DNA from 2 places in the Peribacillus sp. B2I2 genome. Region 2 is predicted to be linked to the other one. Evidence: riboswitches for the same ligand, from Rfam matches in the RefSeq annotation. Region 2 holds a riboswitch; the other holds the start of a gene.
What was found. A riboswitch is a leader RNA that binds a small molecule or an ion and turns the genes downstream of it on or off. The one in region 2 is predicted to bind glycine.
Positions count from the first base shown of each region.

Region 1: it holds a riboswitch for glycine, as region 2 does, so the genes downstream of both, ABIE66_RS03285 (hypothetical protein) here and gcvT (glycine cleavage system aminomethyltransferase GcvT) in region 2, are expected to answer to the same signal.

Region 1 is NZ_JBGCCB010000001.1:656,593-664,678, forward strand. Features, by position in the region: gene ABIE66_RS03270 (sodium:solute symporter family protein) at 1-1,162, opposite strand, end outside; gene ABIE66_RS03275 (DUF3311 domain-containing protein) at 1,159-1,359, opposite strand; gene ABIE66_RS03280 (amino acid permease) at 1,649-2,989, opposite strand; gene ABIE66_RS03285 (hypothetical protein) at 2,982-3,197, opposite strand; glycine riboswitch at 3,199-3,277, opposite strand; gene ABIE66_RS03290 (amino acid permease) at 3,807-5,195, shown strand; gene ltrA (group II intron reverse transcriptase/maturase) at 5,818-7,080, shown strand; gene ABIE66_RS03300 (BBE domain-containing protein) at 7,049-7,543, shown strand; gene ABIE66_RS03305 (hypothetical protein) at 7,694-7,906, opposite strand.
Region 2 is NZ_JBGCCB010000001.1:3,665,559-3,673,644, forward strand. Features, by position in the region: gene gcvPB (aminomethyl-transferring glycine dehydrogenase subunit GcvPB) at 1-1,395, opposite strand, end outside; gene gcvPA (aminomethyl-transferring glycine dehydrogenase subunit GcvPA) at 1,388-2,734, opposite strand; gene gcvT (glycine cleavage system aminomethyltransferase GcvT) at 2,752-3,858, opposite strand; glycine riboswitch at 3,993-4,076, opposite strand; glycine riboswitch at 4,080-4,167, opposite strand; gene ABIE66_RS18075 (DEAD/DEAH box helicase) at 4,542-6,230, shown strand; gene ABIE66_RS18080 (YqhG family protein) at 6,208-7,005, shown strand; gene ABIE66_RS18085 (YqzE family protein) at 7,051-7,236, opposite strand; gene comGG (competence type IV pilus minor pilin ComGG) at 7,364-7,750, opposite strand; gene comGF (competence type IV pilus minor pilin ComGF) at 7,743-8,086, opposite strand, start outside.

The DNA.
Region 1 (8,086 bases), 3.0 Mb from region 2:
TCGTTTCGCCGCCGTTTAAGGTGAAGTAGACGGCTATAAGGGCAATGATGGGAACAAGGAACTTTGCCAATCTTACAACGTGCCGATCGGATACTGTAGGTGCGAATTCCTTATAGACATTTTTCGCGAGCAGTGTAGCGACGCTCATCAAAAGCATGGATCCAGGCACCAATGCGGTCAGCAATCCAGCTCCGCCGATTATGCCTATGAACCATGGATCAAAGGTCTCGATCGAAAGGCGCAGCAATGAGAGGTCTGCATCTGCCCCAACGAGTCCAGGCACTTTCAATATAGCTGTAAACCCTACAAAAAAGACGAATAACAGCATGAGCGTATATAAAGGGCTGATGATGGCATTTTTTCGAAATACCTTCCCGCTGCGCGCTGAATAAACAGCGCTGAAAACTTGGGGCCACATATAGAAACCGAATACAAGCAATATTACCGTGGAGATAAACCATGAAACGCTAAGTCCCTGCTCAGGGAACTTTAGAAAACCGGGTTTTGCCGCATCAATCGCTTCAAACATCGGCTGAAATCCACCAAAGTAATGAATGGGCAGATAAATCCCTAAGAATCCTATAATGGCAATCATCATGATATCTTTAATGACTGCTGTCCAAACTGAACCGTGTATACCGGATATCATCACATAAATGGTAAGGCTGATTGCCCCCATCCAAACCGCTGCAGACATTGAGATGGCACCATAAGAAGCTTCTGAGACAATGATCCCCAAACCTTTCAGCTGCACGACGATCACTGGAATCATCGACACCACACCGACAAGCGCAGCCAAAATTCCTAAACTAGGACTCTTATATTTGCTTACAAAGAAATCGGATTGAGACATCAGTTTATTTTCTTTGGCATATTTCCATATTTCCGGAAGGAGCCAATAGGATAATACGTAAGACAAAGTAATGTAAATAAGAACATATAGAGCGGGTGCGCCCTTGCCATAAGCCCAGCCGCTGCCGCCAAGGAAGGAGAAGGTCGTATAGATTTCCCCAGCCATCAGCAGAAAGACGAATATTGCACCAAAACCACGTCCGCCCACCGTCCATTGTTCCAAGTCCATATCTTTTCCTTTTGAAGAGCGAATGCCTAAAAATATCGACAGAAGTAAAAATGCTAAAATGATTAAGAGAGCAATATTCATTCCTGGTCACCTTCCCGATTCCTGGGATCCAGCTTATACATGATGCCCAAGATGCCAGAGGTAAGGACCACCCACATAGCCATCCAGAACATATTGAAAGGCATCCCTAATACATAAGGTTCTATTCTATTAACAAAAGGTAGAAATCCTAGTATGCCTATGAAAGGAACTAGAGTAAGGATATATATATTCTTCATTAAACAAACCCCTCCGTATTAAATAAAGTGAAACGTCCACCAATGGGGTTTTTCTTCAATGCCACTGATGGATGGGTGAACCAAACGGGGAAGGGAAATTCATACATGATTGATTTCCCTTCTTTTACAAGTTCCGATGATATATATTAGCTTACACTATTTCGATATAAAATTTAATGTGGTTGCTTGATATATTTTTAGCAACCGAGTCCACTGATGGAAAGTTGAAGTGTTTGTTGAAATGGATAAAGCCTTGAATTCATATTGATTTCAAGGCTTTATCCGTTTTCTATCTTTTTTTCTGGTAGTTATATAGTATCACCAAGAGTATGAACCAGATTGGCGTCATGAGCAGTGATAGCCGTGTAGCTTCAGCGAATAGCATAACGATAAGGATGAACAGGAATAATCCTAAAATGACGTAATTGATAAAGGGTGTAAAAGGAGCCTTGAAAGTTGATGCGGCTCTTAGGTCAGGCCTTGTTTTCGAATATTTGATATGGGAGATCAAGATTATGCTCCATACCCATATGAAACAGATGGCACTGATGGTCGTCACAACGGTAAATGCCTGTTCCGGTATCAGTTTGCTTAATAATGCCCCAAGTGATACAACGATTGTTGATGTAAACAAGGCATTGCTTGGAACAGCCTGTTTATTTAATTTTTCCAGTTTAGCAGGGGCTTCGCCACTCCTGCTTAACGTATAGAGTATTCGGCTTGTTGAAAATAAACCGCTGTTGCATGCAGAAGCAGCAGATGTCAAAACGACGAAGTTGATGATCCCTGCAGCTACAGGAATGCCGATTAACGCAAAGACCTCTACAAATGGGCTGCTCGTGGAATCCAGTTGAGTCCATGGGTTGACGCAGAGAATGACGAATATGGCACCCACATAGAAAAGTAAAATCCGGACAGGGATTTTATTAATGGCAGACGGAATGTTCTTTCTCGGGTTCGCCGTTTCTGCTGCGGAAACCCCGACCAATTCGACACCTACAAAGGAGAAGACGACCAACTGTAAAGATAACAGGAATCCGGAAATGCCATTGGGGAACATGCCTCCATGATTCCATAGGTTCGTTAGGGAAACCGTTCCGGTATTGGTATTGAAGCCGATGATCAATAAGATGATACCTACGATAATCAAGGCGATGATCGTGATTACTTTAATGATGGCAAACCAGAATTCCAATTCGCCAAATAACTTAACGGTCAATAGGTTCAATCCTAACAGGATGACCAGGCATATTAGAGCCGGAATCCATTGAGGGATATCGAACCAGTATTGTATATAGACACCGACAGCTATGATATCGGCCATTGCGGTCATGATCCAACAGAACCAATAGGTCCAACCGGTCACGAAGCCAGCCCATGGACCGACATATTCGGTTGCGAATTCAGTGAATGACGTATACCCTGCATTGGATAAGAGCAATTCGCCTAGGGCCCTCATCACAAAAAACAAAGCAATCCCTATTATCAGATAGGAGAAGATGATGGATGGACCTGCCAATTGTATGGCTTTTCCGGATCCTAAAAATAAACCGGTACCAATTGTTCCTCCTATTGCAATCAGTTGTACATGACGATTTTTTAAATCTCTTTTTAATTCTTGTTTAGCCAATTCGTACGCCCCCGTCTTTTATGGTCTTGATAGTGAATGATTTCAAACCTGCTTGGTCTTGGAGAGAGGGACGTGATTTTTCGCCCAGCTTGCATTTCCCAATGGCTTTTTTCACGAGTGTTGTTTCCGTCCAATCACAAAGTGGACAATAAAAAAAGAGATTGGATAATACCAATCTCTTAAAGGGTTCAGAATAACAATTTATCATTCGTTACTCTTCTGTCCTTTTGCCTGAGATTGTGAATCCTTCGGCGCTGCATCTTGTACAGTCTCTCCAGAAGCTGCTCCTGCTATAGTGTCATCCATAGCGTTCATCGCTTGCTTGTATGCGGTTGTGTGAAAATGTCAGTCAGTGATAATCTTCCACTGCTAAATCATTCATTATACTTATAAAATAATATTGGAATTCTATCATTTATTTTTTCGGAGGTCAACAAATTTTTGCATTTACAACACTTCTTGAAATGGTTTAAATTTTTATAAACATTCACTTGCGAAGGTTTGAATGGGCTCCAATCAGAAGTGATTGTTTCCTGCTCTTTTTGTACTATCACTATTATAAAATACTGATCATCACTTTTTTAAAATGATAATTTTTGATTGGGAATATCAACAAGATATTTTTGGCAACTGTTTATTTGAAAAATACATTTGTATTTTTACAGAATATTTACTATTATAAGATAAGAAAACAAAATTAAAGTGTTATGCAAATGATTAGGATAAAGCATTTTTAACCGCAATAATAATAGAGAGTCGATTGGTGGAAAGGATATTAATATCCTTTCCGCTAATATTGCATCTGGGGGAGTTAAACATGTCAAATAAGGAATTAAAGAGAGGGCTGGAGGCACGTCATATTCAAATGATAGCCTTGGGCGGAACCATCGGGGTTGGGTTATTCATGGGATCGGCGAGCACGATCAAATGGACTGGGCCCTCTGTAATGCTCGCTTATGCCATCGCAGGTATATTTATATTTTTCATCATGCGCTCTATGGGGGAGATGCTATATTTAGAACCGACTACAGGTTCTTTTGCAACCTTTGCGAGCAGCTATATACATCCTTTGGCTGGTTATATGACTGCTTGGAGCAATTGGTTTCAATGGGTAATCGTCGGAATGTCCGAAATCATCGCCGTTGGAATGTATATGCAGTATTGGTTCCCGGAGTTACCGGCTTGGATACCAGGTGTGGTCGCCATGATCATCTTGGGGGCGGCAAACCTCATTTCCGTAAAATCTTTCGGGGAATTTGAGTTTTGGTTTGCGCTTATAAAAATAATTACGATTGTATTGATGATCATTGCCGGTTTTGGCCTTATTTTCTTTGGCATAGGGAATGGGGGGGATGCGATTGGATTATCGAATCTTTGGGCAAATGGCGGCTTCTTTACGGGAGGTTGGACAGGATTCTTCTTTGCGCTTTCCCTTGTCGTGGCTTCCTATCAAGGCGTTGAGCTTATCGGCATCACAGCCGGAGAAGCGAAAGATCCAACAAAGACCGTAACAAAAGCGATCCAATCAATCATATGGCGCATTCTAATTTTCTATATTGGCGCTATCTTCGTCATCGTGACGGTTTATCCTTGGGATAAACTGGATGACATCGGAAGTCCATTCGTTTCAACCTTTGCTAAAATCGGTATCACTGCAGCGGCAGGCATCATTAACTTTGTCGTAATCACTGCCGCAATGTCTGGATGCAACAGTGGGATTTTCAGTGCAGGGCGTATGCTTTACACTCTAGCATTGAATGGCCAAGCTCCTAAAATCTTTGCAAAAGTATCTAAAAATGGAGTGCCGGCATATTGTACGATTGCTGTATTATTAGGATTGGGCATCGGGGTTATCCTGAATTACCTTGCACCGCCGCAATTATTCCTTTATGTGTACAGTGCGAGTGTTTTACCCGGGATGATTCCATGGTTTGTCTTACTTATCAGTGAGCTTAAATTCAGAAAGGTAAATGCTGTTGAAATGGAAAAACATCCGTTCAAAATGCCGTTGGCCCCTTACAGTAACTATGCGACAATTGCCTTTTTACTGATGGTGCTGGTTGGTATGTGGGTCAATCCGAGTACCCGGATTTCCTTGATTGTCGGGATCGTTTTCCTAGTCTTGGTCGCAGCGAGTTATTACCTGCTGAAAATGGATAAACGAACTCCATTGGATGTTAAATCCGATGATGAGATTTCTGGATAAGGTACGAAAGCATAAAGCGTTAAAATACTTTTTAAAAAGCCCTTCTCTTGATCGAGAGGGGCTTTTTTTTTTGTGCGCCCGGCATGGGTGCAATCTATAGGGTGAAAGTCCCGAACCATGAAGGCAGTAGTAGTGGTTAGCTTAATGCAAGGGTGTCCACGGTGACGTGGAATCTGAAGGAAGCAAGCGGCAAACCTCCGGTCTGAGGAACACGAACTTCATATAAGGCTAGGTATCATTGGATGAGTTTGCGAAACAAAACAAAGTCCTTACTGCCGAAGGTGGTACAGAGTAAATGAAGCAGATAGTTGGAGGGAAAGATTGCACTCTTACCCGGGGAGGTCTGATGACAGCCAAGTACACTTGGTAACCTGTCCAGTGATGGACAGCTGAATCATCAGAAGTCAGCAGAGGTCATAGTACTTGTCTACTCGAGAAGATAAGGAAGGACCGAACAGATTAAGGAGGATGAATACTAGGCGTTCGTTATCTGCGAAGAAGCAAACAATTCCTAACGGAACTTATTTGAAGGAAGAAGTGGTGAATACACGGGGAACTTCAAAAGGGTGGAGCAGATAAAGGCACAAATAGACCATTTATCCACGTAGAAAGGATATCAACGATGTTAATGGAACAGATACTAGAGAGGGAAAACTTAATACAGGCATTGAAGCGTGTAGAAAGAAATAAGGGAAGCCATGGTGTAGATGGAATGCCGGTTCAAAACCTGAGACCGCACCTCGCAACTGAATGGTACAACATGAAAACTGCCCTTTTACAGGGTACCTATCAACCGCAGCCCGTCCGTCGTATCGAAATCCCGAAACCAAACGGCGGAGTTCGGCTATTGGGTATTCCAACCGTTCTAGACCGTTTCATTCAACAAGCCATTGCCCAAATATTGACCAAGATATATGACTCAACCTTTTCGGAGAATAGCTATGGATTTCGCCCTAACAAACAAGGGCACCAGGCGGTTCGAAAGGCAAAGTCCTATATAACCGAAGGTTATACATGGGTAGTGGATATGGACTTGGAGAAGTTCTTCGATAAAGTGAATCATGACAAGCTCATGGGAATGTTAGAGCGGAAAATTGAAGATAAACGAATTCTCAAACTGATTCGTAAATTCCTTCAAGCAGGCATTATGATAGGCGGACTTTTTCATAAAAGTGAGGAGGGAACTCCGCAAGGAGGCCCGTTAAGTCCTTTATTATCTAATATAATGTTAGACGATTTAGATAAAGAACTAGAGAAACGCAATCTTCGATTCGTAAGGTATGCGGATGACAGTACTATCTTTGTGAAGACACGAAAAGCCGCCAAACGTGCAATGGGAAATATCTCAAGCTTCATTGAAAATAAACTGAAGCTAAAGGTCAACTACGAGAAGTCGAAGTATGATCGCCCTTGGAACAGAACGTTTCTCGGTTTTAGTTTCACGAAGTCAAAGAAGAACCCGAAGGTTCTACTGGCTAAACAAACGGTGAAGAGAGTAAAGAAACGAATCAGGGAAATGACCTTGAGAAAATTACCGAAACCCATGAAACTCCGAATAAATAAGTTAAAGCAATACCTTAGAGGTTGGATGGGTTATTTCGCCCTCATTGATACTCCGAACGTATTGAAGAATTTAGATTCATGGATTCGAAGAAGACTCAGGATGTGCCTATGGAAGCAATGGAAATTGCCAAGAACGAGAGTGAGGAAACTCAAAGGATTAGGCGTCCCAATTGGAAAAGCATATGAATGGGGAAATAGTAGAAAGGGTTATTGGCGCATAGCGCATAGTCCTATTCTAGACAAAACCCTTAATAATGTTTATTGGCACCACCAAGGGTTAGTAAATCTATATGAACGATATACAAAACTACGTCAGACTTAAACTGAACCGCCGTATACCGAACGGTATGTACGGTGGTGTGAGAGGTCGGAGGCTAGGCGCCTCCTCCTACTCGATTGCCTTTGTGGATCAATTGTTGGAAATCACGAGTAAAGCTGAAGAATTAACGAGTGAACCTGCGATGAATCATTTTCTGGAAAATACTCCAAATGAAAATGCAGCAATTTGGCACCAATCCATACGGGTCGCTGGTCGTGCGGACCCAAATGAAACGGCTTTTTATTATCGGGATGCCATCATCGCCCGGGAGTATCTGGCTACATGGACCAATCCAGAAGAAGAGCGGGAAAACATCCAGTGGATCAAGGAACTTAAATGCGCTTTGGCTTCATATAATTGGCCGGATACTCTCATCAAAAATTGGCCAACTGCGTACTATGGAGAAAAATTCAAACGGCTTCGAGAAGTGAAAACGAGGTATGTAAGATCCATACAATACGTTTAAGTTCCCTCAAAGCATACCCCCATTAAATAAGTGGTGTTGAAAAGGCTTGGTTGGACCAAAAACATCCGTTATAAAAAGGCCTATTCCTAAATTTGGATATAGGCCTCTTTCATCTTGTTTTGAATCAATTAATCGAGATAATACCTAAAATCACTCTGCTTGCGGAGCTTGTACTGTACTGTAAACCTGATTTACGGAAGATTGGGCTTGTGCGATTTCTTGAGCAGCTTGTTTAATGGCTTCTTGTGCCAAAGTTGGATCAGAGGAAGATTTTTCTATTGCTTGTGAAAGTAAGGTTTGCGTAAGGGTAACGTTTGCTTTTGCTTGATTTAATTGATTGATATCAATTTGTTGTTGAGGCATGTAGTTTCTCTCCTTATGTCATAATTTGAATTACTCCATTAGGATGACCTTTCTTTTCTTTTTTATAAGGAGAAAAAATATATAACGTAGACAGGAAAGACTGAAACTGCCAAGTCCATTGGGATAAACAATTTAAATAAACTATGCAAAATTTATCGCGCAATCCGGAAAAAAGATACA
Region 2 (8,086 bases):
GGTCGTATGCGGAGCTTCCTGAACGATTTCCGGAGTTTCCTCCGCTTCCTTGGCAATCTGGATCATTGCATCGATGAATGCATCCAGAGTTTCCTTGGACTCCGTTTCGGTCGGTTCTATCATCATTCCTTCTTCCACGTTCAACGGGAAGTAAATGGTTGGAGGATGATACCCGAAATCCAGCAATCTTTTGGCTATGTCGAGAGTCCTGACTCCCAATTTCTTTTGCCGACGTCCGCTTAATACGAATTCGTGCTTACAATGACGATTATATGGTAGGTCAAAATAAGGTTCCAACCTACGCATCATATAATTTGCATTGAGGACCGCATTCTCGGTGACGGCTTTAAGGCCATCAGGACCCATTGAACGAATGTACGTATAAGCCCTCACGTTTATCCCGAAATTCCCATAGTAGGGTTTTACCCTGCCAATGGATTGCGGGCGATCATAATCAAGAACGAATTGCTCATCTTGTTTGACCACAAGCGGTTTAGGCAAGTAAGGAATCAAATCCGACTTTACCCCTACAGGGCCAGAACCCGGACCGCCGCCGCCATGCGGGCCAGTGAATGTTTTATGGAGATTTAAGTGAACCACATCAAAGCCCATGTCACCCGGGCGTGCTTTTGAAAGTACTGCATTCAGATTGGCACCATCATAATAAAGCTTCCCACCGGCATCATGGACAAGTTGTGCCATTTCCAAAATGTTCTCTTCAAACAATCCCAACGTATTGGGGTTCGTCAGCATCAAAGCCGCCGTATCCGGTCCCACAACACGCTTTAAATCCTCAAGGTCGACTAACCCGTTTTCATCGGATTTCACTGTTATCGTTTCAAGTCCGGCCACAGTGGCAGAAGCTGGATTCGTACCGTGTGCAGAATCGGGTACGATCACTTTCGTCCGTTCTGTATCGCCATTAGCTTCGTGAAAAGCGCGAATCATCATCAACCCTGTCCATTCACCGTGTGCACCTGCTGCAGGCTGTAATGTCACTTGATCCATCCCAGTGATTTCCGTTAGATGTTCCTGCAAATCAAATAATAGTCCCAAGGCTCCCTGAACAGTACTCGGATCTTGATATGGATGGATATGGGCGAAACCGTTAAAGCGTGCCACATTTTCATTTATTTTCGGATTATATTTCATCGTGCATGAACCCAGCGGATAAAAACCCGAATCCACTCCATGATTCCGTTTGGAAAGTGCTGTATAGTGACGCATGATATCCAATTCGGACACCTCAGGAAGCTTAGCCTCTTCTTCACGGATGTAGTCGGCAGGAAGAATTTCTTCGAGCGGAGTAGTTGCAACATCCATTTCTGGCAGACTATACCCGATTCGACCGGATGTACTGATTTCAAAAATGAGTGATTGATCTTGATTATTCATGTTGATCCCCCAATTCCTGCGCAAGTGCATCAATTTCTTCTTTTGTTCTAAGTTCCGTTACCGCGACCAGCATATGGTCTTCCAGCTCAGGATATACCTTTCCTAAATCAAAGCCGCCGATCATCCCTTTTTCAAATAGGTTTTTATTGATTTCTGAAAACGAAGCAGGCAGTTTAATGACAAATTCATTAAACGAAGGACCGTCGAACATTACTTTTATCCCTTTTGCCTCAATAGCTTTTTTCGCATAATGCGCTTTTTGAATATTTTGCACGGCCATTTCTTTGACCCCCTTTTTCCCAAGAGCGGTCATTGCAACAGAAGCTGCCAAGGCGTTCAACGCTTGATTGGAACAAATGTTGGATGTGGCCTTATCACGGCGAATGTGCTGCTCACGAGCTTGAAGCGTCAGCACAAAACCCCTTTTTCCATTTTCATCCACTGTTTGACCGACGAGTCTGCCCGGAACTTTCCGTACAAGTTTATTCGTAACGGCAAAATATCCACAATGAGGTCCGCCGAATGCTGCTGGAATGCCGAATGGCTGAGCATCCCCCGTTACGATATCTGCACCGAGGGCACCAGGGGATGTCAAGGCTCCCAGTGCAAGCGGATTACTGGAAACGATAAACATGGACTTGACGCCATGAATGATTTCTTCCATTTCTTTCAATGGCTCGATGCGGCCAAAAAAGTTCGGATATTGCACAATCACTCCTGCAATATCATCATTCACCAACTCCCTTAAGGCCGCCATATCCGTCACACCGTCTTTATAAGGAATTTCGATCACTTCCACGCGTTGTCCTTTCGCATAGGTCTTTACGACTTCTCTTGATTCAGGATGAACCGTCCCTGAAATGAGAATCTTCTTGCGTCGTGTGTGACCTGAAGCAAGCATGGCTGCTTCAGCTAGCGCTGTCCCGCCGTCATACATGGAGGAGTTAGCCACATCCATACCCGTCAATTCACAAATCATCGTTTGATATTCAAAGATGGCCTGAAGCTCGCCCTGTGAAATTTCAGGCTGATAGGGTGTATAAGCCGTATAAAACTCAGAACGGGAAAGAACATGATCGACGATGACCGGTGCATAATGGTCATAGACACCCGCACCAAGGAAGGAAGCATAGTTTTTAAGATCCGCATTCTTGGAAGCAAGCCTTGATAATTCTTTCATTAAGGCAGGTTCCGATTTAGCGGGCTTGATATCGTATTCGCCTTGAAAACGAACACTTTCAGGGATATCATTGAAAAGTTCTTCAACAGTAGGTACACCTATCACTTCAAGCATTTCTTGTTTATCTTGCTCTGTCATGGGTAAATAACGATGTTTCATCTAATGACCATTCCCCTCTATTTACGTGGTTTTTTATAAAAAGGTGTTTGTATGATAACGGCTTTCAAACGTTTGGATCGGATTTCCACTTCGACTTCCGCATCCAGCACCGAAAATTCCTTATCGATAAGTGCCAATCCTACGTTTTTCTTCAACGTTGGTGATTGGGTACCAGTCGTGACCTCGCCAATGACTTTGTCCCCGCTGTAGACCTTATACCCATGACGTGGAATACCACGGTCAATCATTTCAATTCCCATAAGCTTGCGGGGAGCCCCTTTCTCCTTTTGTTCAGCAAGAACGGCTTTCCCGAAAAAATCTGCTTCCTTATCCACTTTTACCGCAAAACCGATCCCGGCTTCTATTGGGGTGATGTCCGCTGAAAGTTCCTGCCCATACAGTGGCAGCTTCGCTTCAAAACGCAGGGTATCACGAGCACCTAAACCAATCGGCTGAATCCCTTCTTCCTTGCCGGCATCCAGAATCGCCTTCCAAAGGGCAGGACCGTTTTCACTATCGCTATATATCTCAAAACCATCTTCACCAGTATATCCGGTACGGGATACCATCGTGGAGATACCATTTATCATGACATTTTCCTTGAACTTGAAAAATCCAATTTCACTTAAGGCAGTATTTTCTGATAGTTTTTGTAATATCTTCTCTGCAGATGGCCCTTGAAGTGCTAGCTGTGTATAGTGACTCGATACATTCGTGATTTGGACATCTTCTGGTAGATTAGCTTGCAGCCAATCGAAATCTTTTTCTGTATTCGCTGCATTGACCACGAGCAGATAGTCGTCTTCAGCCCTCTTATAAACGATGAGATCATCAACCGTCCCGCCGTTTTCATAGCACATAGCCGTATATTGGGCACCGCCCTGTTGCAGCTTTGATATATCATTAGTCAGCATCTTCTGTAAAAAGGAAAGGCTCGCAGGACCCTTAACATCAACTTCCCCCATATGGGAAACATCGAATAACCCCGCTTTTGTACGTACGGCTTCATGTTCGTCCTTTATACCCGAAAATTGGACAGGAAGTTCCCAGCCGCCAAAATCGATCGTTTTACCGCCGCATTCACGATAAACTTCAAATAGTGGTGTTCTTTTTAAATTGGTCAAAAAATGACCCCCCTCAGATTTTTTAATTTAAATGGCTTCATTATCAAAGCTTCTTGTCATTACGCATCAGATATCCTGATTCATGATGTGAAAAAAGCACAAAAAAGGACAGAGAAAGCCCGTTTGAGCTTTTTCTCTGTCCTGAAACCTGAAAGTTTACCTATATAATAGGTTTTCCCCTTTGGTGGCCGTCCCAAAATGGGCGGCGCTCTCCAGAGTTGCGTCCAATAAGAGTTCTTTTGCCTGAGAGATTCACTGCTAAGTTTGCTCCTTCGGCGCTACATCCGTAGTCTCTCCCCTTATCTTCACCCGCATATAAATGGTCTACCAATGAAAGTAAGCGAATAAGCCCCAAGCATTAGTAAAACCTTTGAGCATCATGGAATGCATTCTCTGCCAACTCTCCTAAAACTTCAGGAACCGTTTGAATGATCTCCTTCAGTATCTTGGATAAAATAGGAGCCTGTAGCGCATACTAAGAAAACGCGAACTGCAAAACCGAAATACAAAGATTCTTTATAGCGTTTGGAAATTGGAATTTTCTAAATATACTTATATCCTACCCTAAGAAACTTATCTCTGCAATATCTTTTGAAGAGAAATATTTTTCTTACTTCACATATGAAATGTTCGGGTTTTGACCTTTTATTAAGGAAATTATGATTTAAGAGGGAGTTATTTCTATGAAAATCAATATATCCTTCAATTCTGAATGGAATGACGAGTTTCTGCAAAAGATGGAAAATGACGGTCCATGGGGAAATTGGGAGCTTTATAAGTTGGCGGTTCAAATGGAGGAAAATCTCATCATCCCTGATTTTGAGGGTTTACAGGCGCCCAAGCACCTTCCGCAGTTAACCCCGCTTCCCCACCAATTGGAAGCAGCAAAGCAAGTGGTGGAAAAGATGAATGGAAAGGCCATTTTAGCTGATGAGGTAGGGCTCGGAAAAACAATTGAAGCCGGCTTGATCCTAAAAGAATATATGATTAGAGGCCTTGTAAAAAAAGTATTGATCCTTGTACCGGCTTCACTTGTAACACAATGGGCTTTTGAATTGAATACCAAGTTTCATATTCCGGCAGTCGTTCAGAGAAAAAGTTATGTTTGGGACTCCTGTGATGTGGTCATTTCATCCATTGATACAGCGAAACGCGCTCCACATCGTGATATCATTTTCAATCAGGAATATGACTTCATCATTATTGACGAAGCTCATAAACTTAAAAATAATAAGACGAAGAACTATGAATTCGTCCAAAATCTGAAAAAGAAATTTTGTTTACTCCTGACAGCTACTCCCATTCAAAATAAAGTCGAGGAAATTTTCCACCTCGTTTCGTTATTGAAACCAGGCCACTTGGGAAATGCCACACTCTTTTCGGAAAAATATAAAGGGAAAGGCCGGAACATAATTGAAGATGAACACCTTAAGGAACTGGTCAACACTGTTATGATACGAAACCGGCGGGCCGATACTGGTATTGAATGGACAAAAAGGCATGTGGAAACCATCACCATTGAATTTTCTCCAACCGAGCAGGCATTGTACGATGCCGTTTCCAAATTTAAGCCTATTTCGGATGGAACAAAAGGAAGCGCCTTTTCAGCTCTCACTCTCCAAAGGGAAGCCTGCAGCAGCAGGGAGGCAGTCTTTTATACTTTAAAAAATATGAAAGCAAAATACGACCAGCCTTCCCCTGACTTTTTGGCAAAGCTTGATGATTTATTTTCTAAAGTAAACGAAACGGTTCAGAACTCCAAAGCTGAAAAAGCTTTGGAACTGATCAAGAAAATTGATGACAAAGTGATTATCTTTACCGAATACCGAGCGACCCAGCTTTATCTGCAATGGTACCTGCAACAGAATGGGATTTCTTCAGTCCCTTTCCGAGGCGGATTTAAGCGTGGAAAGAAAGACTGGATGCGCGAATTATTCCAAAAGAAAATACAGGTATTAATCGCAACCGAAGCGGGCGGGGAAGGGATAAACCTTCAGTTTTGCCATCACTTGATTAATTTTGACCTGCCATGGAACCCCATGAGACTCGAGCAAAGAATTGGGCGGATTCACCGGCTTGGTCAGGAAGAAGATGTCATGATTTATAACTTTTCCACGAAAAATACAGTTGAAGAACATATTCTGAAGTTACTATACGAAAAAATCAATTTATTTGAAAAAGTAATTGGTGAACTGGATGATATTCTAACCAAACTGGATATTAACAACATTGAAGAATACTTAATTGATGTAGTCGGCGAGTCCAAAACAGAGGGCGAAATGAAAATCAAGATGGATAATTTTTCATCGTTAATTCAATTCGCTCAATCCATGAAGGAAGGTGAGGTTCATGCAGCAACGGGAAATTCATGATTTTTTATTAACTTACTTTAAAGCCAATGATTGTGAAATACTGGATAATACACCAACCCACCTTACCGTTCAACTGACGATTGAAATGGATAAAGAATTAATGAACAGACCCTTTTATTGGCACTATCTAGAAAAAACGGGTGGCATTCCGAACCCAGCCCAGATGACTTTCATTACCGACCCAGAACACGCTCCACCCGATTTAAAGGGAGAAATGATTCATTTTGGCTCCCCTCGCCTTCATCAAATTATTCAATCAACAAAAAATCTGGCAGGGTATACTAGACTTTTTGAGGATACTCCTCCATCAAAAGGCGGGAATAATCCATTGTTTCCTTGGCTAACCCTTAATGTGAAAATATCCTATCAATGCGATCGTAAAAAAGATACCTTTATGTCCATCGGATTGAATTTAATCTCAGGCGAGATCATGGAAAGCTTTCACCATCGGGTTTTACCGGTTAAGGTCACCCCAAAAATACCGGATTATTCCTTTACGCTTTCACCGCTCATCATGCCCAAGAGTGGATTGGCCAGACTGGATACATACATCAGAACCAGTTTCGAGGATGATGACCATTCTTGGGCGGAAGAAGCAATGCTTCGCTGGCAGAATGACTTGAATTTATTGGAGCATTTTTACAAGGATATGGACGAAAAAAGTGAGAGCTATTTTACCGAAAAAGAAGCCTTAAAAGCACAATATGAACCGAACATCCGAATATCCATCATCAATGGAGGTTTATTTTACCTTTCAGATAGGGCGTTGGGATAGGATCCTTAATAAAAAAACAGATGTCCTAATTTAAGGACATCTGTTCTATTTCTTGATATTTTTCCTTAAGAACATCGACAAAGCAAAAGGGACAATGCCAAACCAATGGGACATACCATGGTTTTTATCCTCTTTTCTATGACGTCGCTTTTCTTTTCGTTCTTTTTTGGTCAGATTAAAATATTCGACAAGCTGTTGCGTCAGATATTTAATATAAGCGTTTGTAGACATATAAAAATCACCCTAAACAAAGTATGCCCGGTTTACGCTTGTTTTATTCCTTCACTTGTTCCCTAAACACGCGAATCTATCGCTTGAACATGATTGAACCTTTATAAAAGACTGTGTATTTTACGTATTACACAGCCTGCTTTTCTATCCATTGTATCACTCGCCCCGCTTCTGTATCGTATTGAATGATGACCCTACCCCTTCGGTCATTTTTAGTCGTCGATGAAAATTCTATATAGACGTAAGGACCATCTTCCTCCGTTAAGGAATATCGCACCGTACCATTGGGGTAGAAAATTTCCCCCTGGATGATTTCCGGGACCTCTTCCCCCCACTCTGACGTCACATCCTTAACGGCAAGGTGGACAAGATGATCGGCCACAAGCGATTCTTCCACTTCTTTATAAAACATTTTATCGATGATAAATTGATCGATCATTAATATCGTGAACATGATGAAAACACTCGCTACAATCATGATCATCGGGAAAACGACTCCTTTTTGATTATTCATCGACTTTCGTCACATTTCTTAAGAAAGGATGAAATCTTCGACTGAAAGTAGTCCCTGCTTTATCCGTTATATTTAGAACAATGACACTTCCATCCTTCTCAACCTGGAATTCCGAAATGTTCTGCAAGATGACCTCATGCCCCTTACCATTCACTCTCCTTCGGACCTTATCTTCATATTGTTCAATGGATGATAATTGTTCACCTGAAAGCAAATATAATTTATTTCCCATTACATCCTGAACTTTGGAACTCCGGACCTCCTGCTTCATTTGCATGGTAAAGACCTCCCACTCTTTAGGATGCAATTTATCAATGGATCTCATCTGGGTGTGAA